Regions from separate parts of the Fictibacillus iocasae genome, predicted to be linked through region 3. Evidence: riboswitches for the same ligand, from Rfam matches in the RefSeq annotation. Region 3 holds a riboswitch; each other region holds the start of a gene.

Region 1 (10,344 bases), on a different contig from region 3:
TTGAGGCAGGGCTTAAAATGCACATTGACGAACTGGTGAAAGCTTTTGACAGCTACGTGGCGCAGGATTATGCGACAACGTATCCAACGGTGCGTGAAGCATATGCACATATGTTTGAAGTAGGTAAGGGACTGTCAACAGCGATCGTTGACCAGCACCCAGAAAAGTTCGCTGGCAAAATGCCTGGTGACATGCCGAAAACTGGAATGGGCGGTATGAGTGAGGAAAACAGCACAAAAGGCATTGTGATGGGGTCCCTCATGGCGATGGCACTTGCAGGCATCCTGTCTGCACTTATTATCCGTCGAAAGTCGACTAACTAACTAAAGACTAACTAAAGAGAAATCAGGTGGTGATGAACATGAGGAAAACAGGGATGGCAGCGGCCGCAGCCGCAGCACTGATGCTGCTGACAGCTTGCAATGATGGTGGAGAGAAGCCAGAAGCGCGGATAAAGAGCGTCAGTGAAAAAATAGAATCCAGCGAAGCGATTGACTCATCTTCTGCCCCTTTGTCCCCGCCTGATGCTCTTAAGGAAGAGAACCTGGGAATCGTGCCTGTGTCGATTGTCATTCCAGCAATCGGTGTGGATGCCCCCGTTGAAAACGTTGGAGAGCTTGATAATGGACAAATGGGAGTGCCGCAGAACGTTGACGGTGTTGGCTGGTTTGAGCCGGGAACAAAGCCAGGCGACCGAGGCAGCTCAGTCTTGGCAGGACATGTGGACAGCAAAACGGGTCCAGCCGTCTTTTTCGATCTTGGTAAGCTCAAAAAAGGCGACGAAGTCATCGTGAAAGATAAAAGCGGTACATCGAGAACATTCATTGTAACCGGCAAAAAAAGCTTTCCTAGAAAAGAAGCTCCGATTGAAGATATTTTCGGATTCTCGTATCAGAGAAACTTAAACTTGATCACGTGCACAGGAGAATTTAACAAAAAAGCACGTACACATGAAGAGAGACTTGTCGTGTATACGGAGTTAAAAAAGTAGAAGAAGCCGCCCAATGCATGTGGGCGGTTTTCTTCTTCTTGTTCATTATATTAAATGATGACGTGCAGCGGCTAAAAGCAGGATGACCCTAATATTACCAAATATGGTATAGTGAAATAGAGGATAAGGGGGAGTCAACTTGAAGCTCGCTGGCAACAAAAAGAAAATACTATTCATCTATGCAAGTCTGGTCTTTGCTGCAGCCGCCGTATTTGGGGTGATGGCGGCCATAAACGATGGTTCACTTTTTCAAGCAACCTTTCATCAAGAAAACAAGCTGGAAAAGAAGGTGAAAGAAAAGGCGGATGAGCCAGTTTCTGCAGCGGTTCAAGGCGAAATGAATTTTCTACAGAATCTGAAAGACCGTACATATAAGGAAGCCGCAGTCTTTCAAGAAGGTGCGGAAAATGAGGTGCTGAACATTATTTCAAAACAGCATTCATATTTGAACAACTTGGTTGGATTTGGCGGAGCGGATGTGTTCAAGGCTGACTATGTTCAAACCAGTACAGGATGGATTGAGCTTAAGGAGGATATTGTCTGGCTGCGTGAAAAAGGATTTGCTGAGTCGAATGTATGGAATGATATGGACCGTGCACGTGCATTGATGCTTGTCACGATTCATTATGAGGATACGATGTCATTGCGTTATTTGCACCGCATCTTTCATGACTTGGATGTTGAATTGAATGGATACAGTGATAAAGACAAGAAGTATTGGAACGTGACCGACGCTTTTGGAAAGAATGGCGATAAAATACAAAACCATTTAAACGGTGCGAAAGCGGAATAACATGAAACAAACCTGGCAGCTTCAGGTTATGCAAAAGGCTGATTCTCGGAAGGAAGAGAATCAGCCTTTTGCGTTGTTTATAGCATTGCAAGCAATCGGCACAATGGCTTGTATGGGAGTTATGCTCTAATTCCTGTAAACGTACGGATCCTTTGGTTTTGATGTCGTTTTCCAGCTGCTAACTTTGACGTACGGTATTGCAGCTTTAAATGGCTGGTAATACATTTCGGAGATTTTTCCTTTTACTTCAATCCATTCGTCATCTTTAAAGTTAACGTCGTCCGGAAATTCGATCAGCATGCCGAACACACCTGAATCAGCGACACAGTGAATGATGCCGAAACGAAGCAGAAATACCTGTCTTTTGTTTCTCAGCTCGTTGCTGTTAAACGTAAAGCCATGCATCTGTATGTCTTTGCCAATAAATTCACCTGGAGCGTAATAGATCAGCTCTAGCCCTTTTAAGTAGTCTTTTTCGTTTAAAAGGATGGTGTCCTTGTTTTCAAAGGCTTTCTTTTCTTTGCCGATGATGTTTTCGTAGCCTTCCTCTCCATAATAGACGCTCAAGTCAGGTTTCAAGAATTGATGCTCTCCAAAATCTCCTTCATTTTCAACGCCTTTAAACGCAAATCCTTTTGTTTTCACTGTTTGAGAGTCTAGTGTGGCTACTGGGAGAAAAAGACCTGCAGCGACAGGAATCAGCAGGACGGTGTTAACGAGCAGGGAACGCCAGCCAGGCTTTTTCTCGTGATCGTGGTCATGCCCGCAGTCTGGCGAATCGCAGTGCTCTTCTGATCGGTCACCTTTACCATAAATATAGAACTGGACAAGCATGAGCAGACCGAGAAAAAAGATAGCAGAAAAAGAAATATACGCATATTTCATGTTAATGTATTTGCTGATGTCACCTGTGGCGTGCAAATGCATGAACAAAAACGTATAGCCGAGCAATATGAAAATTCGAAACATCGTACACACCTCCTCTAAAAGAATAATGAACCAACAAATACGAGCAATGTTACGTAGGTGATAATGCTGATTACAAGGCGCTTCTTAAAGGTGCCAAGCATCATGAGCGTATTTTTTACATCAAGCATCGGTCCGTATACAAGGAACGCGACGAGTGATCCTGTAGAAAAGGTCGTTTGGAAGGAAGAGGCGATAAAAGCGTCCGCCTCTGAACAAAGCGACAGCACGAAAGCGAGTCCCATCATCACAAGTGAAGAAGCGGCTTCGCTCTGGCCGATTTCAAGCAGGGTGGATGTTTGGATGTATGTCTGCATCGCGGCCGCGACCAACGCACCAATCACCAAATACTTTCCAACCGAAAAAAATTCGTCCACAGCATGAGTGAGTGTACCGAGCAGCTTTCGGCCAAACGGCACGTTCGCAGTACTTTGGCTTGTAGTGACAGGATGGAGCAATAATGGCTCGTTCTTAAATTGATAGGAAAGAATGATGCCGACAAGCGCGGCAACCAGCATCGCGAGACCACCGCGGTAGATCATCATGTCCCAAGAATTTCCGAACGCCACGTATGTAGAAAATAGGACGACTGGGTTGATTACAGGCCCTGTGAGCATAAAGGCGATTCCCGCATACATTGGAACACCCTTGGAGACGAGCCGCCGGACGATCGGGATGATGCCGCACTCGCATGCGGGAAACAGTGCGCCTAGAATGGTAGCCATCAAGACGGCAAGCACCCGGTTCTTTGGCATGATGCGTGCGACCATCTGCTCACTCACAAACATCTGAATAATGCCTGCCAAGAAAACGCCAATCAATACGAATGGCAGTGATTCTATTAAAATCGAGATGAACACCGTATTCATCTGAAGTAAAGTTTTATCAAACAATGAACACACTTCCGATCGTTATTTTTATGAAAAAATGTTGCTGAACATCGTTTAAAATCTTTTTCAATGCCTGATTCTTACCCATCTTTTTATTTTAGAATTGACTACAAAGACTTGTTCAATCATCAACTTTGAATCCATATTTGAAAAAGTTGACCGCAGTAGAATAAGTCAAAGAACCCTGCTTTACGCCACGCCCCGCGGAAAGCATGCACCTGTAACGGAGATCAACCACTTCGAAGAAGAAATCTTAAAAGAACTTAAATTAAACCATAATCATGACCACAGTATACAGCAAAATCTGTTCTTTCATAAATGCCTCGTGTGGGAAGGATATACTATAATAGGGATGAAGCTTTGAGGTGAGGGGATTATCATGATTAGAATCGTTGCAAAAAAAGAGAAGGATTTGCTGTTCGATCTGCCGATGGAACAAATAATGAACCAGGAGATAAAATGGTTTTGGGTGGATATCTCAGAGCCAACTCCAGAAGAGGCATCCTTGCTGCTGGAGTTCTTCCACTTTCATCCGCTCGCTGTAGAGGACTGCTTAAACGAGCTGCAGCGTCCGAAGCTGGAGTATTATGAAGACCATCAATTTTTGGTTGTTCATGCCATAAATGAGCAGACACTAAAAGCAGAGGAAGTGGATGTGTTTTTTGGAGCGAATTTCATCGTTTCGTTTCATCAGACTAACCTGAAGGAACTGGACTACGTTTATGAGTATGTGAAGAAAACAAAGAAACCTGACCAAATGAACCCGATGCAAATTTTATATAAAGTGATGGATAAACTAGTGGACACGTATTTTCCCATTTTACACAGAATGGAAGATACCGTGCTGGCGCTTGATGATGAGCTGGAACTGGAAAAGCCGAAGCTGATCAACGAACTCTTTGATATAAGAGGAGAGGTTCTCCGTCTGCGTAAAACGATTGTTCCTATGAGAGAGCTGCTGTACAGGATGCTAGAGTCCAAGCGGATCACGATCAGCGACAAACGAAAAGCATATTTTCACGATATTTACGATCATCTGATAAAACTATCTGAAACGCTCGACTCCATAAGAGAGATGACTTCAGATATTCGGGACAATTATATTTCACTTAGTTCACATAGGATGAACACCATCATGAAGACACTGACCGTCATAACGACCATTTTCATGCCGCTGACCTTTATTGCCGGAATTTACGGTATGAATTTTTCCCATATGCCGGAGCTGCATTATCGTTACGGCTATTTTGCGGCAGTAGGCTTTATGGTGCTGATCGGCATGTCGATGTTTTTATGGTTCAAGCGAAAAGGGTGGTTCGATCAGAAGTAAGGAATCCATGTAGTTTAGACCTCACCAAGCAGGGTACATAATAAGATAGAGATGCACCCATAGGAGGGATAACAATGAAAAGACACATCACAGGCGCCTACGAAACAGAAAGAGAAGCTGTCAGCGCCATTAAAGAAATGATACATCGAGGGTATGAATCCCAGCATATCTCGATAGTAGCGAAAGATGATGATACGCTCTCATCTATAGCTGACCAGACTCATGTAATTGAAAAGCGTGTAGTAGAGGACGATTTAGACAACGCGACCTATGGAACGATTGCCGGTTTTCTTGCAGGCATCGGTGGAGGCATTGCAGTCCCGGGATTAGGCGTACCGGGTGTCGGCCCGCTGCTCGCAGCAGGACCATTTGCATCCATGTTCACACATGATGAAAAAGATTTTAAAGAGGTGCTGCTTGAGCAGGACTTATCAGAAGAAGAAGCAGAAAAGTACACAACCGCATTGATCGACGGGAAGATCATTGTTATGGTCGACGAAAACCACACACCTGCCTGAACGGCGAGTGTGTGGTTTTTTTGTGAATATTAAGGTTTGGGGGTACGGTACATATTTTTACGAACGGCGTGATTTAAAGGAATGTGGAGAGAAGTACCGTACCCCTCACACAATTGGTGAAAATATTTTTTTCTGCTAAAAGTTCCCGCTATTAAGCTATTTTGATCATGCCTGTGTGCTTGAAATAATATAATTTTCTGAAAATGTGTTGACGGATTGAATGTTGCTGTCATATAATCCATTTCAAGCAATAAAATGTTTTTATCACCACCACACATTTAAATAGCAACTCTTATCCAGAGCGGCGGAGGGAATAGGCCCTATGAAGCCCGGCAACCTTTAAACAGCAGTTTAAAAAGGTGCTACATCCTACAGACACAAGTCTGGAAGATAAGAGGAGGATTCTACATAACCCTCTTCTTATGAAGAGGGTTTTTTATATGCCCTCTTCATAAACCTCATGTTACACACCATCTTTGTATACATTCTTCCGGAATTTTAAAAACACAAACAGAAGGAAAGGAGCTTCTTATACTTTAATCCGTAGTTTTCGCATAGGGATAATAAAATTTAAATGATAAAAAGGAGAGATTATAGTGGCTAATTCTTTTGACAGCTATGATATTGAAACGGTGCTTTTGCATGGGGGACAGTCTCCCGATCCGACGACAGGTTCACGGGCGGTTCCGATTTACCAGACAACGTCATATGTGTTTCATGATACCGATCACGCACAAAGCTTATTTGCGCTCGATGAGCCTGGCAACATTTATTCCCGTATCGGCAACCCGACGGTCGATGTGTTCGAGAAACGAATCGCTCTTCTTGAAGACGGAGTAGCGGCGGTTGCTACCTCTTCCGGAATGGCGGCGATATCGCTTGCGATCTTCAACCTCGCTCACGCAGGTGACGAAATTGTCGCAGCATCCAATCTTTATGGAGGCACGTACAATTTGTTTGCCATCACGCTTCCTAAATACGGAATCAATGTAAGGTTCGTTGATGCGTCGGATCCCGAAAATTTCCGCACAGCCATCACACCAAAGACGAAGGCCATATTCGGTGAGGTGATCGGCAATCCAAGTTTGAATGTCCTCGATATTGAAGCTGTTGCGGATATCGCACATGAAAACGGAATTCCGCTCATCGTCGACAGTACATTCGCGACACCTTACCTTTGCAAGCCGCTCAGCTGGGGTGCCGATATCGTCGTACATTCGGCGACAAAATGGATCGGCGGACACGGCACCGCGATAGGCGGCGTGGTCGTTGATGGCGGCCGCTTTAACTGGAACAGCGAAAAGTTTCCAGGCTTTACGGAGCCGGATAAAAGCTATAACGGCATCCGTTATGCAACAGACTTCGGAACATTGGCGTACAGCGCAAAATTGCGCGTTCAGCTGCTGCGCGACTTTGGTGCATGCTTAAGCCCGCAAAACGCGTTTCTCTTATTGCAAGGCTTGGAAACGCTGCACCTTCGTGTAGAAAAGCATACAAAAAATGCGCTTGAAGTCGCACGGTATTTAGAGAAGCATCCTGCGGTGGATTGGGTGTCCTACCCAGGCCTTACCACGCATGGAGCTCACTCTCTTGCACAAAAATATTTGCGCAATGGCTTCGGCTCTATCGTGAACTTCGGGATAAAAGGCGGTAGAGAAGCCGGCAAGAAAGTCATCGATAACATCGCGCTCTGGTCGCATGTCGCAAACGTCGGTGATGCCAAATCATTGATCATCCATCCAGCGTCAACGACACATCAGCAGCTCGGTGCCGACGAACTCAAGACAACGGGCGTAACAGAAGAACTGATCAGGCTTTCCATCGGCCTTGAGTCGGTGAAAGATTTGACGAACGATCTTGATCGTGCGATCCAGATTGCAACGGGAACTTCTTTTAATGGGAATGAAAAAGCGGAAGTGGCCGTGAATGATGAGGGCGTGATCCGCTGGGCGCTTCAATCGCCGATCTATCGAGCGACCGAAAACGGCCAGGAAATTCAGCGGCCGAAAACGCTCGCGGTTGTCGGGCTAAGCTCCAATCCTGCACGGCCTAGCCACAGGCTGGCACGTAAAATGCAGCGCCTCGGCTATAAAATTGTACCCGTAAATCCGGGAGAAACTGAAGTTCTTGGAGAAAAAGCGTATCCAGATCTCAAATCTGTTCCATTTCCGCTCGATGTTGTGCAGATCTTTAGAAGCCCTGAAGCGGCAATCGAACTGGCGAAGGAAGCGGTCCTCGTTCAGCCGAAAGTGTTCTGGCTGCAGGAAGGCGTTATTTCTCCAGAAGCAGCATCCATAGCCAAAGATGCTGGAATCGATGTTGTTCATAATCGCTGCACATATAAAGAAGCACAACGGCTGCGTGGAACGATCGCCACGTACGCTTGTGAAGTGTAAGCAGAGAGAAAAGGAGAGAGATCATGAAAAAATGGGGAAAACAGCTGCTGCTGACTGCGGCGGCAGCCTTCCTGCTCGCAGGATGCTCAGACAAAGCAAGCGGCGGGGATGAAAAACCGAAGACGATTAAACTGGATTATGCCTATTATTCACCAACAAGCCTTGTTTTGAAGAAGTTTGGCTGGGCTGAAAAGGAGTTAAAGAAAGAAGGTATTAAGGTAGAGTGGGTGCAGAGCCAGGGCAGCAACAAGGCACTTGAGTTCTTGAATTCTAAAAGCGTCGATTTCGGCTCAACGGCAGGCGCTGCCGCTTTTATCGCCAAGTCTAAGGGCGCCCCGATCGAGTCGGTCTACATCTTCTCTCAGCCAGAATGGACGGCTCTCGTCACAAAAAGCAGCTCCATTTCTTCCGTCAAAGACTTAAAAGGCAAAAAGATAGCCGCCACCATTGGTACAGATCCTTATATCTTCCTTCTGCGAGCATTGCAAGAGGAAGGTCTAAGCTCGAGTGATGTGGAGATTGTGAACCTGCAGCATCAGGATGGCGCAAACGCGCTTCTTACCGGGCAAGTGGATGCCTGGGCAGGGCTTGACCCGCATATGGCTAAGGTGGAATTAGAGTCGGGCGGCGAATTTTTATACCGCAACCCAGAATTTAACACGTATGGCACTTTGAACGTCCGTTCAGCGTTCGCAGAGAATTATCCAGAATACGTGGAAAAAGTGATCGCTCTTTATGAAAAAGCTAGAAAGTGGACGGATAAAAACCCGGATGAAGCAGCAGAAATTTTATCAAAAGAATCCGGGCTTTCACTAGATGTCGCAAGAAAACAGCTTGAACGCAACAATTTTGAACAGCCGATACCAGGAGATGATCAAATTCAGGCGATTTCCGCCGCTGGAGAGGTGCTGAAAGCCGAAAAAGTAATCAGTCCAAATGCTGACATTGAAAAGCTTGTTAATGAGCTAATCAATCCGTCATACGCGAAAAGGGCTGTGAAATAGTCAGGAGGATTCATGATGGCTAGTAAAACGGAGGTTTGGCAAACGGCAGCTAGAAAAAGGAAGCAGCCGTTGGCAATGGCAGGCTGGAAGTGGCAAGGAAGCTGGCTCGGGCTGATCATCCCGGTCCTTCTTCTTGCAGGATGGGAGATTGCGAGTTCAAGAGGGCTGTTTGAAGCTCATCTTCTTCCTGCACCAAGCGCTGTACTTGAGAGAGTAGCGGCAATGGTAGCTGAAGGAACGCTTTATGGTCATATAGGAATCACGTTATATCGAGTGTTCATCGGATTTGCCATTGGTACGGCGAGCGCTCTTGTTATTGGATCGCTTGTCGGCTACTGGCGGCTTGCCGAGCAGCTTCTCGATTCGCTGCTTCAGGCATTCCGCTCGATTCCATCACTCGCGTGGGTTCCCTTATTTATTCTTTGGATGGGAATTGGTGAAACGTCCAAAATCGTGCTGATCGCCGTGGGAGTGTTTTTTCCGGTCTACCTGAACACCGTATCAGGCATTCAAGGCGTTGATCGAAAGCTGATTGAAGTGGGGCGAATTTATCAGTTTACGAGCTTTCAGATTGTGAGAAGAATTATCCTTCCGTCCTCGCTCCCTAGCTTTATAACAGGTGTGAGAAGCGGGCTTGGTGTCGGCTGGATGTTCGTGGTAGCGGCAGAATTAATGGGTGCAAGCAAGGGTCTCGGCTACTTGCTAGTTGAAGGGCAGAACACGTACTCACCTGATGTGGTCATTGCCAGTATATTATTGTTTGCTTTGCTGGGAAAAGGAACCGATTCACTGTTAAAACTAGCAGAAAAGAAGGCATTGCATTATCAAGATAATCTAGCAAACCAAGGGTAAGGAGGGTCTGTGATGCTGGCTGTACAGCAGCTTGAGAGAGTGTTCAATGACGGAAGCGCTGGCTTTCGCAACATCAGCTTTACTGTCCAAGACAGCGAGGTGATCGGCATCCTCGGAACGAGCGGCTGCGGCAAAAGCACGCTGCTCAGGGTGCTTGCCGGACTTGATCCCAACTATACAGGGAAATTGAGGAATGCCAACAACAATGGCAAACAGCCTGGCATGATGTTTCAAGAGCCAAGGCTGATGCCGTGGCTGAACGTAAGAGAAAACATCGCATTTGGTTTGAAAAATAAAGAAGAGCAGTCTAAGGAAGTGCAGCAGTTTATCGACTTGGTCGGACTGACTGGGTTTGAAGAGCAATACCCGAAAGATTTGAGCGGCGGCATGGCACAGCGCACGGCGATTGCACGCGCGCTGATCACGAACCCGTCTGTTTTATTGCTTGATGAGCCATTCAGCGCGCTCGATGCTTTCACGAAAATGCAGCTGCAAGACTTGCTGCTGTCGCTATGGGAAGAGCGAAAGACGACGATGGTGCTCGTGACGCACGATATTGATGAAGCGCTCTATTTATGTGACCGGATTTTCGTGTTAAAAGGTC
Region 2 (10,344 bases), on a different contig from region 3:
CTCCAGCTTTGCCATCGTGTATTGATAGTAATATTCAGCAAACTTTACACTCAAATGGTCAAACGCTCTATTAATGATGCCCGTTGATTTCACGATTTGCTCTTTCGTGATATCTGGCTGGCTATCAAAAAATTCTTCCATGTAATCCACAAAAATTTCTCTGAACTCGCAGACAGAATCGAGAACTTCAAAGATAGGCGTGTCTGATTCCGCACGGCTTTTGGCGACCATTTTGGCCCAGCGTTCGCTGTTCTCCTTATAGATCGACTTATCTTCAAACAAAATGCTAATAACAGTCTTGATCGTTAAACCATTCTGCTCTCTCAATAGTTCGTTTACTTTTTCGTTCTGTGTGCTTGAATAAATAGAGTTGCCTCTTGGAATTCTTGACTGAAGCCATTTTTCAGTAATATCACACGCCTTTTGCTCTAAAAAATCTATAAGCTGATCATTAAATGAAGTCATGTTGTCCCCTTCTTTTCTTATACATTCTATGAACAAAAATCATATCCTTAATTATACTGACAGTTTTTTGGCAGGACAAGTTTTTGAGCAGAAGAAAAACCTTCCACCGAAAAAAGTAGAAGGTCTTTATGAATGGGTTGTTTATAGTTGAGTCCGCTGTTCTTTTTGCAATTTAGAGATGGCAACCAAAAGCAAGTACCTTTCTTTATGAGTCAAGCGCAGCCAGTCCTTCACTTTGTAAACCATGCAGGCTTCCTCCTTTGTTTAAAGGTTTTATTGGTACAGCAATTTATGGTTAAATTTAGGTACTTTAACTTTACCACCGTAAACCGGTTTACAAACATTTAAACCCGAAAATTCGTTCGTGTTCTTTCTACATCACGATGTTCTTATTGTCGAAGATTGTCGGTTTTGTACATTAGAAGAGTGGGGTAGGTTATTTATTAATAGCTCTTTTCGTAGAGATTGTCGCTAATGACTGAACGACGATGAGAAGCATTAAAATGCTGAAATCTTGCCCCTTCACCTTCTGCTGGTCGGGGCTAAACGAGCCCACCCGTGCTTTTCCCCATACCCCCTCTGGATAAGCGTGCACCTGTAACGGAGATCAACCTCTTTTCGAATTCTAAAAGAAACAATGTTTACGAAAACAGCCTTATAAAAAGAAAGGGGGATTTTCATGAATATCGTGGCACAATACTTTGAAGATGATGGATCTATTCCGAACAGTCCTTTTTTTCAAACGTTGATTTATGAAGGTGCTTTAAACGGCAATGAACAGGAAACGGAGAAGGTGTTTAACGAGAACGGCTGGCTGAACAGCTGGCAAAACGGAGTCTTTGATTACCATCATTATCACAGCAATACTCATGAAGTGCTTGGAGTAATCTCTGGATCAGCACAGTTGCAGCTTGGCGGAGAAGAAGGGAAAGTGTTCTTGGTGAAAACCGGAGATGTTATCATCCTTCCAGCCGGTACTGGACATAAGAAAATAGCCTCATCATCCGATTTTAAAGTTGTCGGCGCCTATCCAGGCGGTTCAGATTATGATACAAGAACGGGTGAAATTGGCGAACGGCCAGAAGTGATGGAAAACATTAAGCAAACGAAAATTCCGGCATCTGATCCGGTATTTGGTATCTCAGGACCACTGTTTAATTATTGGAAATAAACAAAAGCCGTGGTCCGGTACCTTGTTCACCATAAGGTACCGGACCACGGCTAATTCCGGCTGGTTAGCCTCTTTCTTCTTTTAAATAACAACCCTCAGGGACGCTACCTATAAAAGGGTTGATCTCGCCTAGAACATACAGCTGTAAATCATGCATAGCGCGTGTGCATACGGTATAAAACAGCTTGCGATCCGATTCTGCGCCATAACTCTGAATTGATGCGTCATAAAGGATGACCGCATCGAATTCAATTCCTTTGGCTAAATAAGAAGGTATCACAACGATGCCTTTTTCATACGCTACCTCTTCATCCGCCATCAGCTTTACTCTAAGCTTCCCCTTTAGCTCCTCATAGACTTGCTGGCTTTCACTGACCGTTTTACAGATGATGGCAATATTTTGATACCCATTACGCTCATAAACACCTGCTTTTCCGATGATATCCTCATGAAGTTGATCCTTGCTGTAGACACGTGTTACACAAGGCAGTGTGCCATCCCGATTAAAAGGTATGATTCCCTCACCATCTTTTAGAAGATGTTTGGTGAACTCTACAATTGGCTTGGTTGAACGATAGCTTCTCGATAACCTTACCCGTTCAATCTTACGAGAATCAAATAGCTGGCTCAAATGATCAAACGCGTTCTCGGGCGAATGAACATAGATGGATTGGTTTAAGTCACCAAGCACCGTCCATCTCGCGCGCGGAAAAATCCGCTTAATGAATGCGAACTGAAACGGTGAATAGTCCTGCGCCTCATCGATGAACACATGCTTCACCATTGTGTTCGTCTGAAAGCCTTCTATTCGTTCTTTTAAGAATAAAAAAGGCGTCGCATCCGCATAAGACAGCTTGTTTTCTGCGAGATCCGCTTTTGAATGATGTGCGATGTTATGCCATTCATCGCCCATTTCGTGCGGCACTTTCTCCAGCAGATTGCGATATAATGCTTTCACGTTCACATAACGAAGCTGCTGAATTTTATTTCTCAGCGGCTTAATCGCTTTTCGGACGATTACGGCGGAAAGCTCTTCTTCCTCACGATTCAAATCGTTGAACGTGTCTTTGGAATACTGTTTCTTCTTGCGCAGTTTATGATACAGCTTCGTATACACGCTTTCATCCAAATAATGAAGCTGTTCTTTCACCCATTCTTCTTTCCGTTCTTTTTTCTCAAACTCCCGGACTGCTTTTTGTATCCATTCGGTAACCAGCTTCAGGCGGTTTGGTATGGACATGTTCTCATCAAACGAATAAAAGTAATGAGTGATTTCTTCTGCAGATACGATAGGCCGCCCTCGGAAGTGAATGCCGCGAAACACCATGTCGCTTTTCTTTAACGATTCTAAGTACTGTTCGATGCTCTCTAAAAAAGAAAGAGACGCCTTGTACCGGACCCCGGCTAGTTCGTTTTCATATCCATCGTTGTTTTGAGTGGAGAGCATATGCTCCATCTGCTGAAGCGGCGTTTCAATGTCAAAGTCGCTGCCCAAATGGTGCTCGATATAGGCTTGAAACGTTGTCTGTGCCATGTTCTCTTCACCAAGCTCTGGCAGCACATTTGCCACGTACGTATTAAACATCGCATTTGGCGAAAAAAGAAGGATTTCACTCGCATTCAAGGATTCACGGTATTTATACAGCAAATACGCCACTCGCTGCAGTGCGGCTGATGTCTTGCCGCAGCCGGCAGCTCCTTGTACAATCATTAATTCACCGCTTGTTTTGCGGATAATTTCGTTCTGTTCCTTCTGAATGGTCGCGACGATGCTTTTCATCTGGGCGTTCGCTTCGTTTCCGAGGACCTCCTGCAGCAGTTCGTCTCCGATCGTCACCCCTGTATCAAACATGCTTTTAATTTTTCCGCCGCGAATAATATACTGCCGCTTCAGCTTCATCTCGCCTTCTACTTCTCCGCCAGGTGCCGTATACGATGCCGTCCCAAGACCGTGGTCGTAATACAGGCTCGAGATCGGCGCGCGCCAATCATAGATTAGAAAGTCATTTGTTTCTTCATCATAAAAAGAAGCGATGCCTAAGTAGATGTTGTCAGCAGCTGTTTCGTTTTCTTCTTTAAAATCAATTCTACCGAAGTAAGGAGAATTTTTGAGTTTTTCGTACGTTTTCATTTGCTGTGAGGCACCCTGATGACTTCGCTCAATCTCGGATAATAGCTCCGCCTGCTGACGGATGCTTGCTGCCGTCTCAGCCGCTTCCGCAGCATCCTCAAAGTTAACCGTTACGTCTTCCCAAAAATTTTTCCGTATCTCAACGACCTCTCCCTTCTTGCCTCCAAGCAATTGATCGATGGTGTTCATTTTTTTATTAATTTTAGAGGAAAGATGATCGACTCGCTGCTGTTCGTCCAGCCATTCCTTTTCCCATGTATCCATATTCGCTCTCATCCCCCATTCTTAACGTTCCAAGTATGAAGAATCATTGTAAGGTATTTACCTCCACTTTCAAAACAAAATACTCTGGATAAATAAAGAAACTTGGCTGAAGCCAAGTCTGTAAGTCAGCCTAAGTTGACTTTATACTTTATTCTTATACTGTTTGACTAGGTTATAAATCATCACAGATAAAGTGACAAAAAAGAGATTCTATAGAAGTCTCTCCTGTCGTAACGTATTGACGATAGTCGAGTGCTTTCCTTTTTCATCAGTCAATGAACTCTCTTCATTTTACCGCAGCGCACAGTCTAATATTCCTTGATAAACAACGTGCCAGTTTCGATAATATAGGGAAACTTCTGTAGGGTCGATTAATTTGCGCTGAACAGATTCGTGTTTACCCTCAAATGGAAGCCATTCTTTGATATCCATTTTATAGAACACTTGATAGCCTATTTTAGGATATCGGCTGTTTTCTGTCCAAGCTGGGTTTTCACTATGATCAACCGTTATGTATCCCAATAATTCACAATCACCTGCTACATAGCCTTCTTCTAAAGCCTCCCGTTTAAAGCAATCAACTGGACGCTCTCCAGGTTCCATATGTCCGCCAGGAAAATCCCAGCCTCTATCACATAAATTCACTAATAAAAGCTTATTCTCTTTAACACAAAAGCCATGGGCACTTGTTATGAAATCATTGGCAGGGAGAAGACTCGTTTCTTCCCAAGTCAATTTCACTCTTGATTCTCCCCAATTCACAAAGGCCGTTGTCAATAAATTCACACTCCCGTATCGGCGGTTTCCATCTCTCTCATTATATACGGAAAGGTTTTTTTTGGAAATATTCTATTTGGACAGCAATGAAAAAAACCTGGCGTTTGCCAGGTTTTCAGGTTAATTTGGGTTTAAAAATGTAGTAGTGTATTCCGGTTTCTTCGCCTCATCCTTTATTGGCGGTTTCGCGATCATTGCGGCAGTCTGAATCGGCAAGACGACTTCTGGCTTTTTCGATAGAGGCTCATTATGAATGCTCGTATGCATAACCATCCCTCCTTACCAGTTTTATAGTGACTATACCCTGGTCCTGTTAGCGCGAAACTTATTATTTTAAAAAAGTTTTCATCACCTTGGTAATCGTAGTCGAAATACCGTTTTCCCTTGCACGCTGCTGTGCAGAACTAATTGTCCGCCTATTGCTGAAGCGAGCAGTTTGCTGAAGGGAAGCCCAAGACCAAGTCCTCGCACCTTGTATTTCTTTTCATTCCCTCGGTAAAAACGCTCAAAAATCATGTCCTGTTCTTCTTCTGGAATGCCGCAGCCATAATCAGTAACTTCTATGGTAAACTGTTTATCAATTACAGCAAGCCTCACCGTGATATCGGTGTTCTGATCACTCGCATGCTTAGCATTGTTTAGGAGATTGACGATAATCTGCTGCAAGCGGAGTGAATCGGTTCTTATACTAGCAGAAGCATTGATCTCTGAGACTAGTGAGATTTTTACGCGGTGAACAAGCTCCCATTGGTGAACAATTTCTTTCAGCAGGTGTAATACATTATGCTGCTCTAGCTTGACAGGTACAGCGTTGGCTGTGAAAGAATTAAAGTCCAGAAGATCCTCGACCATCTTTTCCATTTTTTCTGTCTCTGCTAAGGAAGCGGCTATAAATTCGTCCATCTCTTTTCCTTCCACGACGCCGTCCCTTATGGCCTGCAGCAGGCCGCTGACAGCGGTGACAGGCGTCTTCAGCTCGTGGGTGACTCCTGCAAGAAGCTCAGCACGCAATGATTCGAGCTGCTGCAGCTTTTCCGCCATGTCTCGGAATCCTTGAACGAGTTCATACACTTCTCTCTCTTTCACATCTTCCGGAAGAGAAAAGCTGTAGTTTCCATCACGAATACGTGAAGCCGCGTTAGCGACCTTCTGTATTGGCAGAGAGATCTTGCGTGAAAAATAATAGATGGCAATCCATCCTAATAATGCCAGTGAACATAGCATGACTGCCAGAAGACGAAATTCTTGGTTAACCCTCGTTAGTTCTTCTTTAGACTGTGTGATTAGAACATATCCTATTTTGTTGCCTAGATCTGTAACAATTGGTGTTTTCACCATGAACACGTCTGCATCATCAGACTTTATCTCCTGCACCGACTCTTTATTTTTCAAGATATAAGATGGAAGCCTTCCTTGCCGCTTAAACTCGTGCCTACGCTTATTGGAAAAGAGGACCTCTCCCTCATTATTCACGACGAAAATGGCAGGTGGTTTATCTAGCTCACCTAGAAACCTCTCGCGGTCTTTTATAAGACCGGGCAATCCCCCGCGCCGCTCATAGCGGCCTTCCTGTTGGCTCACGGCAGATAAGGCAATATCCTCAGCCATAAATTTAAACAGCTCCAGCCGGTTCTCAATGGCAGCATGGCGAATCCATAATGCAGCAATCGTCCCAATAACAATAAGACCGATGCAAAGGATGGCAAAATAGCGAGTAGTCCAGAACCTTAAGAGTGTCGTTCGGCTGTTATTTCTTAACATGGAATTGATACCCCACTCCCCGGAATGTTTTAATCTCACCATCTTCTGCCGGCCAATTCTCCAGCAATTTTCGAATGCGTTTAATGGATAGATCCACCGCCCGGTCACTTCCAAAGTAATCGAGACCCCACACTTGCTGTATTAAAACGTCGCGTGTAAACGTACGGTTCGGATGCTTTGCCAAATAGAGAAGTAATGACAGATCCCGTGGGGTCATTTCAATCGAGATGCCGTTGAGGTAAACTTCATGTGAACGCCAGTCAATCAGCAGCCTGCCGAATTTTGCCTTCTCCTCTTCCATCCGTCTTGACTGCTCTGTGCGCCGCAGCACTGCATGAACTCTTGCCACTACTTCTTCACCGATGAATGGTTTGGCGATGTAGTCGTCCGCACCTCCGTTCAAACCTGCGAGCCTGGAAGACACATCACTGAGTGCAGTGAGCATGATAACTGGGCATGTGCTGTGTTCTCTAATTCTTTTGAGCACTCGCCATCCGTCTAGCTCGGGCATCATCACATCAAGAATTGCGAGGGAGGGTTCTGACTGGTGAAAACAGCTAATCGCGCTTTGCCCGTCAAACGCTTGTACCACCCGATAACCTGCATTTTGCAAATAAGCTTTTAGTACAGCACTGATTGATACTTCGTCTTCTGCAACCAATATGGTTTTCATCCGAGCTCACTCCTTACCGTTCATTGTAAAATAAAAACCCCGATATCGATACCGGGGTTCATCGTTTTGCACGTTTAATTAGATTCCAGCTTCTGAAAATGCTCCTTCGTCACTGAGGGTTTCGCCAGCAGGCCCGCCTCTGAGTTTATGATCATTGTTTCCGTACTTTTCAAACCCTTTCATATGAAAGAAATTCCGATTCTTCTCTTGAAAAAGGTCAAGCTTTTCCAGTTCATCTGGGTGTTTGACAGCCATTTCACGCACAATCTCTTCTAATGTTTTGTTTTTGGCTGTTATATCCAGTTTATCAGCTAAACTAAGGATCTGCTTTCGGCGAATTTCTTGAACAATTTCGTGCGTTTCTTTATTCGATGAAGAGATGCCGAGTTCCTTTGCTTTTTTTGAGATCTTTGCTTCGCGGACCTCTTTAGCAAGCACTCTTATTTCTTTTCCTTCTGTTTTAATGTTCAGCTTCTTGGCTTCACTTTTCATTGTGGCAGTCCTTACATCTTCCGCTAATTGGCGGAAATTTTTGTCATCAATGCTCACACCAAGCTTTTGAGCTTCCTTTTTCAATTCGGCTTGTATAATTTCTCTCGATATTTCTCGGAAGCTTTTTCCATCAATCGTGACGTTATTTTCTTTTGCCCGCTTCTTCAGTTCCGTTTCTCGAACCTCTCGAGAAATTTCTTCTGTTTCTTTACCTGAAGTACTGATACCTAGCATCTTTGCTTTTGCTTTAATGATGGCTGGATCCAATTTATAACCATGCCCGCTATGGTGATGCCGTTTTTTATTGAAGTGTTCAGCTGCATTTTCTCTAATGTCTTTTTTTGAATTATCATGGTCCGTTGCCGCAAGTACCGGCACCGCTCCAATTAAACCGAGTGAAAGCATGCCCGCTGCGACATATGTTGATTTTTTTGATTTAAACATCTTTCATTCCTCCTGTTATATGGTGAATTTTACAGGCAATAGTTCGTCCCGCATTAATAATGTATCCCACCAATATGTCAGGTCGATGTCAGAAGAAAAATTAAGTATATTAAAAACAAAAAAATCGGGGTCCGGTACCAATGAAGAAAATCGGCGTGATTGCCCCTTTTCTTTGTGATGGTACCGGACCCCGAAATAATTCTTGTTAGATTCGCTTGCTCACTCTTTTTTGATAGAGTTTGCGTTTGGTTTTGTGGTTAGCAGCTTGTGAAGCGGCATCTGCCATGACCTTCTTTAAATAAGGACTCAGTTCAACGTCCTCTGTCATAACTTTTCTTTGCCAAGAAAGGTGATCTTTATCCAATGTTCTATCTCCTTATTTGCTGACTGGCAAGACGGACCCTTTGTATTCTTTGTTGATGAATTCGGCAATATCTTCAGACTGCAGCACTTTTACAAGTGTTTTGATTCCCTCCTTCTTCTCATCTCCTTTGTTGACTGTGATGATGTTTGCGAACGGTGAATCCGGTCCTTCTAAAGCAATAGAATCTTTCTTTGGATTTAGACCAGCGTCAATAGCATAGTTCGTGTTAATGACGACCGCGTCGCCTTCTTTGTATTCAAATGCTTTTGTAAGAAGGCCTGGTTCGATGTCTGCTTTGAATTTCAGGTTCTTTGGGTTATCTGTGATGTCGCTAAGCTGCGCTTCATATCCTTTGCCTTCTTTTAGTTTGATTCCCCCTTCTTTTTCGAAGATAGATAGGATGCGCCCATGTTCCGCTACTGAGTTGCTAAGAATAACCAGCGCTCCATCCGGAAGCTCCTTCAATGACTTATATTTGTGGGAGTACACACCCATTGGTTCAATATGTACAGGGCCAGCATCTACAAAGTCATATTCTTCATTTTCCTTTAACTGCTGATTTAAATAAGGAATATGCTGAAAATAGTTGGCGTCAATTTCTTTTTCGTGAAGCGCCTTGTTCGGTAGGATGTAGTCTTGGAAAGTAACAATTTTCAAATCAATGCCCTTATCCTTTAGCAATGGTTTTGCTTCTTCTAAAATTTCTGCATGCGGTACGTTGGATGCTCCTACAGTAAGTTTGGTTGTTTTTTCTGATCCACTTGTTGCATCAGAACAAGCTGTCAATCCTAGTGCAAGTGCCCCTATTGCCAAACCTTTTAATATCTTTTTCATTTTTATTGCCCCCTAAATTCTCTTTAATGGTTTTTCTGACAAACCTTTAGCTCTGAAGTGACTTCGGGCTGAACCTTTTTCACTCCGGAATTTTGCACCCTCCTGTACTTTTGACAATTACTCTTTAAGAGGCGGAAAACATGACAAAAACCCTCTGTCTTTACATTAAGAGACAGAGGGTTTCAGTAGACATCCGATTATCCTCTCATCTCTCAGCTTTTGCTGTTAGATTTAGCACCGTTTTCATGGCTGGCTATTCAGCATGAATGGTTGCCGGGCTTCATAGGGCTAATTCCCTCCGCCTGCTCTTAATAAGAGTGTATTCCTATCAAATTACTTTGTATTATGGATGATACTGTTAATAATGTCAATCATTATTTATGAAGTTTTTTTAGCCATGCGTTCTTCGCTACTTGTTCTGTATCGCATCCACTTTTTCGTTCTATTGATTAGCTGATCAAAATGAGGTCCTGTTGAAAAAGTATGGCACGCACCTTGAATCAGCGTCTTTTCGGCTTTTTCTTTTAAAGAATAAACGTAATGCTTGGCATACTCTGATGTAATTACCTTGTCCCCTGTTCCGTGAATAATCAGTGCATGGCCGTTAAATCTCGCTATTTTTTCGATAGGGTTAAAACGCTTCAGCGACTCTAAAAATTTCGGTGTCAGAGTGTAACCTAAATGATCAATACAGCGGCTTTTTTCGATTTCGTCACATTCTGCCGGTCCAACGATAGCTGAAATGTCATCATACGGTCTTCCTACTGCAGACCATAAAACCAGATTCTTTACTCTATGATCTTTTGCTGCAGTAATAGCAGCTACCGCACCACCCAGGCTGTGTCCAATCAAAGTGACTTGATTACGGTCTACACCCGGCAGTTCCGTTCCAAAGGTGATTACCGTTTGAGTTTGTTCAATTAGGTCATCAAATGAGTTCTCGCCATACTGACCCTCGCTCTCACCAC
Region 3 (10,344 bases):
GAAGCTGCCTTTAACCTTCTTGGTTCACATGACACACAGCGAGTTCTGACACTATGCAGCGGAAATAAGGAAAAGGTGAAACTGTTATACGTGCTCATGATGAGCTACAGCGGAACACCATGCATTTACTACGGAGACGAAATCGCGATGACAGGCGGACGCGATCCTGGCTGCCGCAAATGCATGGAATGGGACAAATTAAAACAGGACCTCGATATGTTCCATACTGTGCAGAAATTAATAAGCCTTCGAAAACAAGTTGCCGGCTTTGGCAATGGCTCTAAACTCCGCTTCATTCAAGCAGAAGGCAAAACACTGATTTTTGAAAAGACGTGTGAAGGAAGCTCCGTTGTGATTGCCGTCAATGCTGACGATCATCCAGCTGAATTATCGTATTCAATTGATGCTGAAAAAACAGCAACTAATCTCTGGGAACAAGAAGAAGCTGTTACCGGAACGTTGCACTTCATCCTCCCTTCTTATGGATTCGCAGTTTATGAAGTGAAGTAGTTATATTCAAGCTGGCTTTATTGCCAGCTTTTTCTTTTATTTTGAGGGTGAAAAGCATAGAATGGGAGAATGCTGATTTTTATATTTTTAGGAGGCACCTTATGGTCAATAAAAAGGCAACGACTGCTGCAGAGAAACTATCATTGTTTGCCATCACATGGCCGATTTTTATTGAATTTCTTCTTCATATGCTTATGGGCAATGCTGACACACTGATGCTTAGTCAATACTCCGACCATTCGGTTGCAGCCGTCGGATTGACCAATCAGATTCTTTCCATCGTCATCGTCATGTTCGGTTTTATCGCGACAGGAACGAGTGTCGTGATCGCTCAGGCCGTCGGGGCAAAAAATTTTAAAAGCGCCGAAGAAACCATCATCGTTTCACTTGCTGCAAACCTCGTGTTTGGTGCACTGTTAAGCGCTTCTCTTTACCTTTTTGGCGGTGTTTTCCTCACTTGGGTACAAACTCCCCCAGAGCTGATGAGTGAAGCAAAGAGCTATTTATATATCGTTGGCGGCTTTTCATTTATACAAGCGGTGATCATGACGATCGGAGCATCTCTTAGAAGCTATGGCTTTACGAAAGATGCGATGAATGTCACGATCGGGATGAATGTACTGAATGTTATCGGAAACTATTTGTTCATTTTCGGCCCGTTTGGCATCCCTGTGCTCGGTGTGGAAGGAGTGGCGATATCCACCTCTGTGAGCCGTATGGCAGGATTGGCCATTTTATTGGTCTTATTAAAGAAAAGAACGAATATCAGTCTGGATTTGCGCCGCGCTGCTAGTGTTCCCATTAAGCATTTAAAAAATGTTCTGCGAATCGGCCTGCCCGCTGCTGGTGAGCATCTTTCGTACAGCACTTCACAGATGGTGATCACTATTTTCATCACTATGATCGGTACACAAGCTCTGACAGCGAAGGTTTATGCCTTTAACATCATGATGTTTATCTTTTTGTTTTCTGTATCAATCGGTCAAGGCACTCAGATTATCGTCGGTCAAATGATCGGAGCGAAAAAACTTGATGAAGCATACGAGACATGCCTTAGAAGCTTGAAGTACTCTATGTTTATTACATTCGGGATGTCCATAATCGTCGCATTTTCAGCCAAGCCGCTTCTATCTATATTCACAAACAATCCTGCTATATTAAGTGTTGGCGCTGTTCTGCTGGCATTGACTGTCGTGCTAGAGCCAGGACGATCGTTTAATTTAGTCGTGATCTCCTCTCTTCGCGCCGCAGGTGATGCGAAATTCCCTGTATATATGGGTGTTCTCTCCATGTGGGGGATGAGCGTTCCTTTATCCTATATACTGGGCATTTCCATGGGCTTTGGCCTAATCGGCATCTTCATCGCCTTTATCGCGGATGAATGGCTGCGCGGCCTTCTCATGCTGCGCCGCTGGAAGCAGCGCGGCTGGCAGGAAAATCGAATGGCTGCCTGAAAGTTTACACATAAAAGGATCCACTCCTTCAACAAGGTGTGGATCCTTTTCATCTTTTACCCTTTGTTCTATTCCGTGATATTAATGTTATAGTCTGAGAGCCAGCTGTCGATCTGGGCAAGGTGTGCCATCAGCTGAGGGCCTGTCATTAGCTGACCGAACCATGGCGTCTTGAAGGCATCGCCGTTCGTGTCGATGATCTTCTGAACTTTGCTGCGGTCAAGCACTTCAAACAACGGTGAATTCTTTTTATCAGCGATGGATTGAAGCCAGTCTCTGACACCTTGCGTATAAACCGGATGATGCGTCTTCGGATAGGGGCTTTTTTTGCGGTACAGCACATCATCAGGAAGCAGGCCTGTCATCGCTTTTCTTAAAATGCCTTTTTCTCTTCCGCCGAGCATTTTCATTTCCCACGGGATATTCCATGCATATTCCACGATCCGGTGGTCAGCAAATGGAACACGTACTTCAAGACTTGCCCCCATGCTCATCCGGTCCTTTCTGTCGAGAAGGGTAGTCATGAACCAGATCATGTTTAGATAAAAGATTTCACGACGCCTCGCTTCTAAAGAGGTTTCTCCATCAAGCCTTGGTGTTTCGTTCACGGTTTCTTCGTAACGAGAATAAACATAGTCAGCAAGATTAAGCCTAGATTCATAGTCTGCTGTAAGCAAGGAACGTCTTTCCTCAGTCGATCTCATCCACGGGAACATTTGTCGGTTCATCAATTCTTCTTTATGAAACCAAGGGTAGCCTCCGAATATTTCGTCTGCGCATTCTCCAGATAATGCTACAGTCGACTGTTTTTTAATATGACGGCAAAACCATAATAGTGAGGAATCCACATCAGCCATACCCGGCAGATCTCTTACCGTGACCGCTTCACGCAAATGGTTGATTAACAGCTCGTTATCGATCACACAAAAATGATGGACCGAGCCTGTCGACTGAACCATCTTTTCTATCCACGGGCCGTCACTGTTTGGCTGAAAATCGCTTGCTTTAAAATATTTATCGTTTTCTGCATAATCGATCGAAAAGGTATGCAGCTCCCCTTTGTTTTCACTTTGAAAATGCTTGGCGGCAATGGCACTGATCGCTGATGAATCTACCCCGCCAGAAAGAAAGGTACACACTGGAACATCGGCGATCAGCTGGCGCTCTACCGCATCCACCACAAGACTCCGCACATTTTCAATCGTTTCTTGAAGGTCGTGTTCATGAGGCTTGCTTTCTACATTCCAGTAACGCCATTTTTTCAAGCCGCTTTTAGAGAAGGCAGCGGCATGGGCCGGCCTCAGCTCGCTGATTCCTTTATACACCCCGACACCTGGTGTTCGCGACGGTCCAAGTCCGAACACTTCCTGCAGGCCTTCTCTACCGATCTCTGCCTTGACATCTGGATGTGCAAGAATGGCTTTTATTTCTGAACCAAACAATAGGGAGCTCCCGCTTTCACGGTAGAATAGCGGTTTCACACCAAGACGGTCACGTGCCAAAAAGACCGTTTCCCGTTCTGCATCATAAATGGCAAAAGCAAAGATGCCGTTCAGCTTTTCCAGACAGCTTTCTTTCCATTCGATATACGCTGTCAGCAGCACCTCTGTATCCGAATGCCCTGTAAAGCTATACCCTCGGGAAAGCAGCTCTTTTCTGATGTCTTCTGTATTATAAAGTTCCCCGTTATAGCAGATCGTAAAGGCTATCCCGTTTTTGAGCCTGGTCATCGGCTGCACGCCGCCTTCAATATCGACTACTGCAAGCCTCGCATGACCGAACCCTACGTGAACATCGCTCCATGCGTTCAGTGCATCCGGTCCTCTCTTAGACAGTGTATTGGCCATTTTAAGAAGCACTTTTTTTTCACCGGCCACATGATGTTTCCAGTCCGCCCAGCCTGTTATCCCGCACATAGCTGTCACCCTTTCTTCCTGCATTTGATCACATCTGCCCAATAAACAGAATATGCAGTGCCGCATGTACAGGTGACCCGATTTTGCATCTACAGATTTGTGGGCAGGGAAAGAGCAATGTATAATCGAAATAATGAGAAATAATATTCCATTATACGTACTAACGAAAGCAGGTGTATGATGCCACAGTCAAAATTGTTCAGAGCCGGATATGCTCTGCTGCTCATTTTTCTGCTGATCTGGGTCGGCACGAAAATTGACTTTATCTTCCGTCCTCTCGTCGTTCTAGTGCAAACCTTGTTTGCGCCATTTCTTCTTGCCGGTGTGCTGTATTATCTTTTCCGTCCTGTTGTGAACTTTTTACATAAGCGCAGCGTGCCGAAAATTTTATCGATTTTGCTTATATACGGTGCGGCAGTTGGACTCGTTACCCTTCTTATTTACTCGATCGGTCCTGTCCTTCAGCGCCAGGTAAGCAGCCTAGTTGAGAATATGCCGGGTTTAATTAATTCTGTGAGAAACAACATTGTCGAATTGCAGAACCATGAGTGGGTGGACCGCTTTCAGGAAAGCGAACAGTTCAACCCGAAAGAGCTTTCAGATAAAGTTACTGCCTATTTATCTGACAGTGTGTCTACCATTGGTACCAACATCGCCAACTTTATTTCAATCGTCACGAATATCGTCGTTGTTTTTGTCACAGTTCCGTTCATTCTTTATTACATGCTGAAAGAAGGAGAAAAAGCGCCTCGCCAGGTTCTATCTCTTCTTCCCATCAAGCAGCGGGAAAACGGACAGAAAATTTTAAGTGATATGGACCAAGCACTAAGCGGCTACATTCAAGGCCAAATACTAGTCAGTGTCGTCGTCGGTCTCATGCTTTACGCAGGCTACTTAATCATCGGGATTGAATACTCTCTTCTGCTGGCTCTCGCCGCGATGCTGACGAACGTCATTCCGTTCCTCGGTCCTATTATCGGGGTGGTTCCAGCCATCATCGTTGCCGTTACCGATTCACCTGCCATGGTCGTTAAAGTACTGATCGTGATGGTCATCGCCCAGCAGATTGAAGGCAACCTGATTTCACCTCAAGTGATGGGACGGACGCTCGACATCCACCCTCTCACGATTATCTCTTTATTGTTAGTAGCAGGAAGCCTCGGGGGACTGCTCGGCTTGATACTTGCTGTACCGGTGTTCGCTGTTTTGAAAGTGATTGTCCTTCATACGTACAGACTGTTTAAGCTGCGCAACCTGCAAAACTACGAGTAACATAAAAAACCGGCCTAGGCCGGTTTTTTGTTTACACTATTGGAAAGCATAACTTTTTTGCAAGATGATTACTCGACGCAGCTAAAAGTTAATGAACATAGTATAAGAGCAACTAAGGCTGACTGAAAAACATGGCATCAGCCTAGTTTTCTTTACCTATAGGATATTATAACTTTTTTGCAAGATGATTACTCCACGCAGCTAAAAGTTAATGAACATAGTATAAGAGCAACTAAGGCTGACTGAAAAACATGGCGTCAGCCTAGTTTTCTTTACCTATTATTCTGCTGGCAATGCTTCCTTTTCGTAGATCGGCACCCAGCCTTCTTTTGATTTGAAGATGCGCACAGCCACGACTTTACGGTCTTCCTGCAATGTAAAGTAATGACGGTAGTTTTCAGGAACGGAGATCAAGTCGCCAGGCTCGAGTTCAACATCGAAGAAGCGCCCGTTCGGTCCTTCAATCGCAAAAATACCGTGTCCTGAAACGATGAACCTCACTTCATCATCGCTATGGTGATGCTCAGAAAGGAAGTTCTTCAATAGTTCATCAAGGTTCGGCGTAGCATCAGACAAAGAAATCACGTCTTCTGTCACATAACCCCTGCGTGCGGACAGTTCATCGATCTCCGTTCGGAATGCTGCAATCACTTCTTCTTTATCTTCGTCACTTAATGAAAAGTTTTCTCTTAAGTGAGAAGGAAGCTTTTCAATATCCCACTTCTCATAGATGACTTCCTGGCTTTGAAGATAAGATTCTACTTCACTTTGATTCTCTATTCTTTCTCCGTTATCATGAAATCGTAATTGTGCCATTTTCTTTTCCTCCTAAAAATTTATGATTTTTTTAGCGGTATAGCGCTTAACGCCGTGAAACAGATTGAGAGATTTTAATTTAATATGATAAGTAAACAAAAACTCAAAGGCCTCCAGATGCTTTTTCGCTTCAAACGCATCTCTTCCCCACACCGTGATTCCATGATTGCGAATGAGTACTGCTCTTGTATCCGGGTTGATGGCAGAAGCAGTCGCCTTTGCCAGCTGCTCAAGATCAGCATAATTTTCCACAATCGGAACCGTGATCTCGCCATCCTCTTCCCAAATGCCGAATGCTTTGATCAATTCCTGACCTCTGAATGTGATGCTCCCTTCAGAAGCATACATCTCAGAAATAATATTATTGTCGATCGTGTGGACATGCAGGCAGCAGCCTGCATCAGTCAATTTGTACACTTGGGCATGAATGCCTGTTTCAGCCGAGGGCTTTAGATGCGTTTCTTCTGCTGGAATGCCGTGTCTGTCCACAAGCAAGAAGTCTTCATCCGTCCTTTTCCTTTTGTCTTTTCCGCTAGCTGACACAAGAAAGGTTACCGGCTCATCCGTTATTTTAATAGATAAATTTCCGCTCGTACCTGGGAACCAGTCTCTGGCTGCCAGCTCATCCTTTACATCAGCCAGCTCTGTCCAGCGCAGCTCTCTTGTCATTGCACACCCTCCTTCTTCTTTTCAAGATCGGATATAATATCATGAAACGTTTCAAATGGCGTAAACGGTATGTTCAATTCCGTGCATTTCTCGATTAAAAAGTCCCGAGCGAACACGTCATCGGCATGTTTGGCTGCTTCAAGGTCTGTGATGGAATCTCCAATCACAATTCTCCGATATTTGCTGCTATCCCATTTGCGAAGGATGCTCGGTTTACAGCATCCGCAATCGTTGCTGCACCATTTATCACAGCTGTTCGGCCACGTTATTGAAATCGTTTGTCCTGAGAAATCGCTGCCGTTGCAATAGATCTTATCCTGACTCAAGTGGCTCTCCAAGTATGGGTGAACAAAGAAATCAATTCCTCCGCTCACCACATAAAAGTCCATTCCTTCTTTTTCAGCATAGGCGAGTAAGTCCTCAAAGCCTTCTCGCTGTTTTGATTGAGATAACACGAATGATGTAATCTCTTCTCTCTTTGTAGAAGGGATAGAAGCAAACATCCTGCCTACACCCTCTTGTATGCTCATTCTCTTTCCTAATATGTCATTCACGATCTCTTCCCAGCCAGGTGCGCCGTATTCCTTCATAATGCTGACGATGTTATCCTTTTCTGTGATGGTTCCATCAAAATCGCAGAAAATCACACTCTTTAACGTCACTTTGCTGCCACCCCGCCCCAGAGCTCAAGAGCAATCCGCAGCTCGCGATTTGCTTTAGCTGCTTCTTCTAAAGAAATGCCTGCTACCGCCGCATCTACAGCTTGCCTGAACGCTTTCGCCCCGCCTGCTGCTCCGTCAGGATGTCCATGTACCCCTCCTCCGGCATTGATCACACTGTCTAAGCCGAAATCAGTGAACAATTGCGGAACAAGACCGGGATGGATGCCTGCTGATGGTACAGGGAAGACTTTTTTCTGCGAACCGCTCTGTTCAGTCAGCGCCTTAGCAATGCCAATCGCTTCTTCATGTTTCAGTGCGACAGTGCCGTATGGTGATGGAAACAGGACAAGATCAGCCCCCGCTAAACGAAGCAGTTTTCCAAGTAAAACAGAATACCGTATGCCATAAAGTGAAGATGAACCAGACGCTCCTGCCAATGCAGGGTGAGCCATGATGGGCACAGTAATTTCTTTATCTTCCGCAAGCTCTTGCAGTACATCGGGCCCATAGGATAGCACGTTAAACAACAGGGCATTCGCGCCGAGTTCTACCGCTTTTCTGGCTTTATCCCGCAAGTTCCGAGTTTTTCCCGTGACGTTCACTGCATATAGTGTTTTTTCACCTGTGATGCTTTCCGTTTCTTTTAAAACCTGTCTAGCAGCCTTGATTCTCTCCTCAAATGGTGTGAGCGGATTATCAAATAAAATTTCGTCATCCTTGACAAGATCCACCCCGCCAAGCGCCTGCTCACGAAGCTGCTCTTTAAAGAATGAGATATCTTTTCCGAGCACCCCTTTAAATATGCTCATCACAAGCGGCCTCTCATTTACACCAAGCTGCCTCCTGATGCCTGTTATTCCGTATTTCGGACCAGGAAAATGAGAAGCAAGCGCTGTGTCCAGTTCAAGATCAACAAGCTTGATCTCGCCGTCCAGTGACAGTTTGCCGAATACGGTCGTTAAGATAGCCGGCAGATCTGGCGAAAAATTAGCTGATGGGTAAGAAATTTTTATTAAACCTCTTTTCCTAGACCCTCCCAAGTATTCATTGGCCTTTTCATCTTCTTCGAGAACGGTGACTTGTTCCACTATCCCTTTATGCTTTTGCAGCTGCTCCTTTTCAAGCTGAGGAAGATCCGTCCAAGATCCGACAGTCAGCCCGAGAGCAATGCCTTCTGCTTTCTTTTCAAGATCGCTTTTTTTTTCGTGCACAAGATATGTTGCTGTTACTTTTCCCATCGCCGGGTCACTCCTTTTTATGCAAATCACTTGGCTGCCTGAATCCATTTAGTCAATTTAATAAATAAAAAGCCCCTTCACGAGGAAGGGGCGCGCATGTAAACACGGTTCCGCTTCCTCTTATCTGCCAGCTGATACAGCTGCAAGATTTAGCACCGTTTTCACCGAAATGGTAAATGGTTGCCGGGTTTCATAGGGCTAGTCCCTCCACCTGCTCTTGATAAGAGAAAATACAAAATTGTTTGAATATATTAATTTAATTGTGATTATGACAGGGGTTTTATCGCCTGTCAACTACTTTTCAAAATTTAATTTTGTGATGCGGTCAGCCGCTTCGATTAGCCGTTCTTCAGAAGTTAACAGCCCGGCCCGTACATACCGGTCTCCTTCTTTACCAAATCCCACTCCTGGTGCGACGACAACATGAGCTTCATCGAGCAGCAGGTCAGAGAACGTTTCTGATGTATACCCTTCCGGCACTTTCAGCCAGCAAAAGAAAGACCCTTTAGGTGCACGCACATCCCAGCCGTTTTCTTGCAGACGGCCGATGAAAGCATTGCGTCTGCTTTCATATGTGGCAGCAAGCTCAGACACACAATCCTGCGGCCCCGTCAAAGCGGCTGCAGCTGCTGACTGTACCGCCCCGAACAAGCTCACGTAGTAATGATCTTGCATCAAGTTCAAGCTTTCGATCACCTGCTCATTGCCGACAGCAAAACCAACTCTCCAGCCCGCCATGTTATACGTTTTCGAAAGCGTATAAATTTCGACGCCAACGTCCTTTGCCCCTTTAGACTGGAGGAAACTAGGAGGCTTCTCACCGTCAAAACCAATAGCGCCATAAGCAAAATCATGCACGACCAGAATATCATGCTTTTTCGCGAGCTCGACTGTTTCATCAAAAAATTCAACAGTCGCCGTTCCCGCTGTCGGATTGTTAGGATAGTTCAAGAATAATAGCTTCGCATTTTCTAACACACTTTCTGGGACTGCCGCATAATCCGGAAGAAAGTGATTTTCCTCTATTAGCGGCATAAAATGGGTATCAGCTCCCGCCATCGCAAGACCTGACAAATAGTCTGGATAGCCCGGATCCGGTACGAGCGCAGTATCTCCAGCATCAAGAAAACATTGCGAAATCTCAACAAGACCCGCTTTTCCTCCAAACAAAATCGCCACTTCTTTATCAGCATCCAGTACTACACCATATTCTCGCTCATAAAACTCACAAGCTGCTTTTTTTAAAAAATCATAGCCGCGAAACGGAGAATATTTATGAAATTGCGGGTTACCCGCCGCTTCTTTCATTGCTTTTACGATATGAGGCGGAGTCGGAAGATCAGGATTACCCTGCCCTAAATTGATAATGTCATGCCCTTTCGCTACATGACTGCCCACCTTTTTTACAAGCTTCGCGAAAAACTGCTCAGGCAGTTTCTCCATTACTTTTGCCTGCTCAAACCTTTTCAACACGTTCACTTCCTGTCTGTTCTTTATTAAAGAAAACTCGGCTGACGCAGAGCCTTTTCGTCAGCCTTAGTTGACCTTATACTTTGCTCGTTAACTTTTTGACTGCGATGAATTCCTTCACGGTTAAAAAGTTATACTTTCTTAAGTGCTACACGAACTGACAACTCATTCTTTTCTGATTGTTCTTGAAATTCTAATGAGTAATGTTATACGCTATGTTTAATTCTGTCAAAGAAATTTTCGGAGGGCAAACAATTGAAAATTACGTGCGCGCAATTTGATGTGATCTATGGAAATCCAGAAGAAAACAGAAAGAAAGCCTTACGATGGATCACTC

The links. A riboswitch is a leader RNA that binds a small molecule or an ion and turns the genes downstream of it on or off. The one in region 3 is predicted to bind S-adenosylmethionine.
Region 1: it holds a riboswitch for S-adenosylmethionine, as region 3 does, so the genes downstream of both, ACFQPF_RS00780 (PLP-dependent aspartate aminotransferase family protein) here and ACFQPF_RS08685 (2,3-diketo-5-methylthiopentyl-1-phosphate enolase) in region 3, are expected to answer to the same signal.
Region 2: it holds a riboswitch for S-adenosylmethionine, as region 3 does, so the genes downstream of both, ACFQPF_RS01145 (MetQ/NlpA family ABC transporter substrate-binding protein) here and ACFQPF_RS08685 (2,3-diketo-5-methylthiopentyl-1-phosphate enolase) in region 3, are expected to answer to the same signal.

Annotation. Positions count from the first base shown of each region.
Region 1 covers NZ_JBHTCP010000002.1:171,268-181,611, forward strand. Annotated here, with positions in the region: gene ACFQPF_RS00745 (copper amine oxidase) at 1-323, shown strand, start outside; gene ACFQPF_RS00750 (class F sortase) at 362-991, shown strand; gene ACFQPF_RS00755 (hypothetical protein) at 1,131-1,784, shown strand; gene ACFQPF_RS00760 (TIGR03943 family putative permease subunit) at 1,911-2,753, opposite strand; gene ACFQPF_RS00765 (permease) at 2,768-3,619, opposite strand; gene corA (magnesium/cobalt transporter CorA) at 4,020-4,970, shown strand; gene ACFQPF_RS00775 (general stress protein) at 5,045-5,488, shown strand; SAM riboswitch class I at 5,778-5,885, shown strand; gene ACFQPF_RS00780 (PLP-dependent aspartate aminotransferase family protein) at 6,085-7,884, shown strand; gene ACFQPF_RS00785 (aliphatic sulfonate ABC transporter substrate-binding protein) at 7,908-8,888, shown strand; gene ACFQPF_RS00790 (ABC transporter permease) at 8,964-9,740, shown strand; gene ACFQPF_RS00795 (ABC transporter ATP-binding protein) at 9,753-10,344, shown strand, end outside.
Region 2 covers NZ_JBHTCP010000002.1:244,400-254,743, reverse strand. Annotated here, with positions in the region: gene ACFQPF_RS01190 (STAS domain-containing protein) at 1-465, opposite strand, end outside; gene ACFQPF_RS01185 (cupin domain-containing protein) at 1,145-1,636, shown strand; gene helD (RNA polymerase recycling motor HelD) at 1,701-4,031, opposite strand; gene ACFQPF_RS01175 (NUDIX hydrolase) at 4,323-4,808, opposite strand; gene ACFQPF_RS01170 (hypothetical protein) at 4,929-5,075, opposite strand; gene ACFQPF_RS01165 (sensor histidine kinase) at 5,157-6,569, opposite strand; gene ACFQPF_RS01160 (response regulator transcription factor) at 6,556-7,242, opposite strand; gene ACFQPF_RS01155 (hypothetical protein) at 7,321-8,178, opposite strand; gene ACFQPF_RS01150 (hypothetical protein) at 8,384-8,542, opposite strand; gene ACFQPF_RS01145 (MetQ/NlpA family ABC transporter substrate-binding protein) at 8,555-9,376, opposite strand; SAM riboswitch class I at 9,579-9,694, opposite strand; gene ACFQPF_RS01140 (alpha/beta hydrolase) at 9,755-10,344, opposite strand, start outside.
Region 3 covers NZ_JBHTCP010000014.1:79,865-90,208, reverse strand. Annotated here, with positions in the region: gene ACFQPF_RS08720 (alpha-glycosidase) at 1-510, shown strand, start outside; gene ACFQPF_RS08715 (MATE family efflux transporter) at 612-1,964, shown strand; gene asnB (asparagine synthase (glutamine-hydrolyzing)) at 2,033-3,880, opposite strand; gene ACFQPF_RS08705 (AI-2E family transporter) at 4,058-5,152, shown strand; gene ACFQPF_RS08700 (1,2-dihydroxy-3-keto-5-methylthiopentene dioxygenase) at 5,432-5,968, opposite strand; gene ACFQPF_RS08695 (methylthioribulose 1-phosphate dehydratase) at 5,981-6,637, opposite strand; gene ACFQPF_RS08690 (2-hydroxy-3-keto-5-methylthiopentenyl-1-phosphate phosphatase) at 6,634-7,299, opposite strand; gene ACFQPF_RS08685 (2,3-diketo-5-methylthiopentyl-1-phosphate enolase) at 7,296-8,537, opposite strand; SAM riboswitch class I at 8,655-8,764, opposite strand; gene ACFQPF_RS08680 (pyridoxal phosphate-dependent aminotransferase) at 8,832-10,007, opposite strand; gene ACFQPF_RS08675 (carbon-nitrogen family hydrolase) at 10,263-10,344, shown strand, end outside.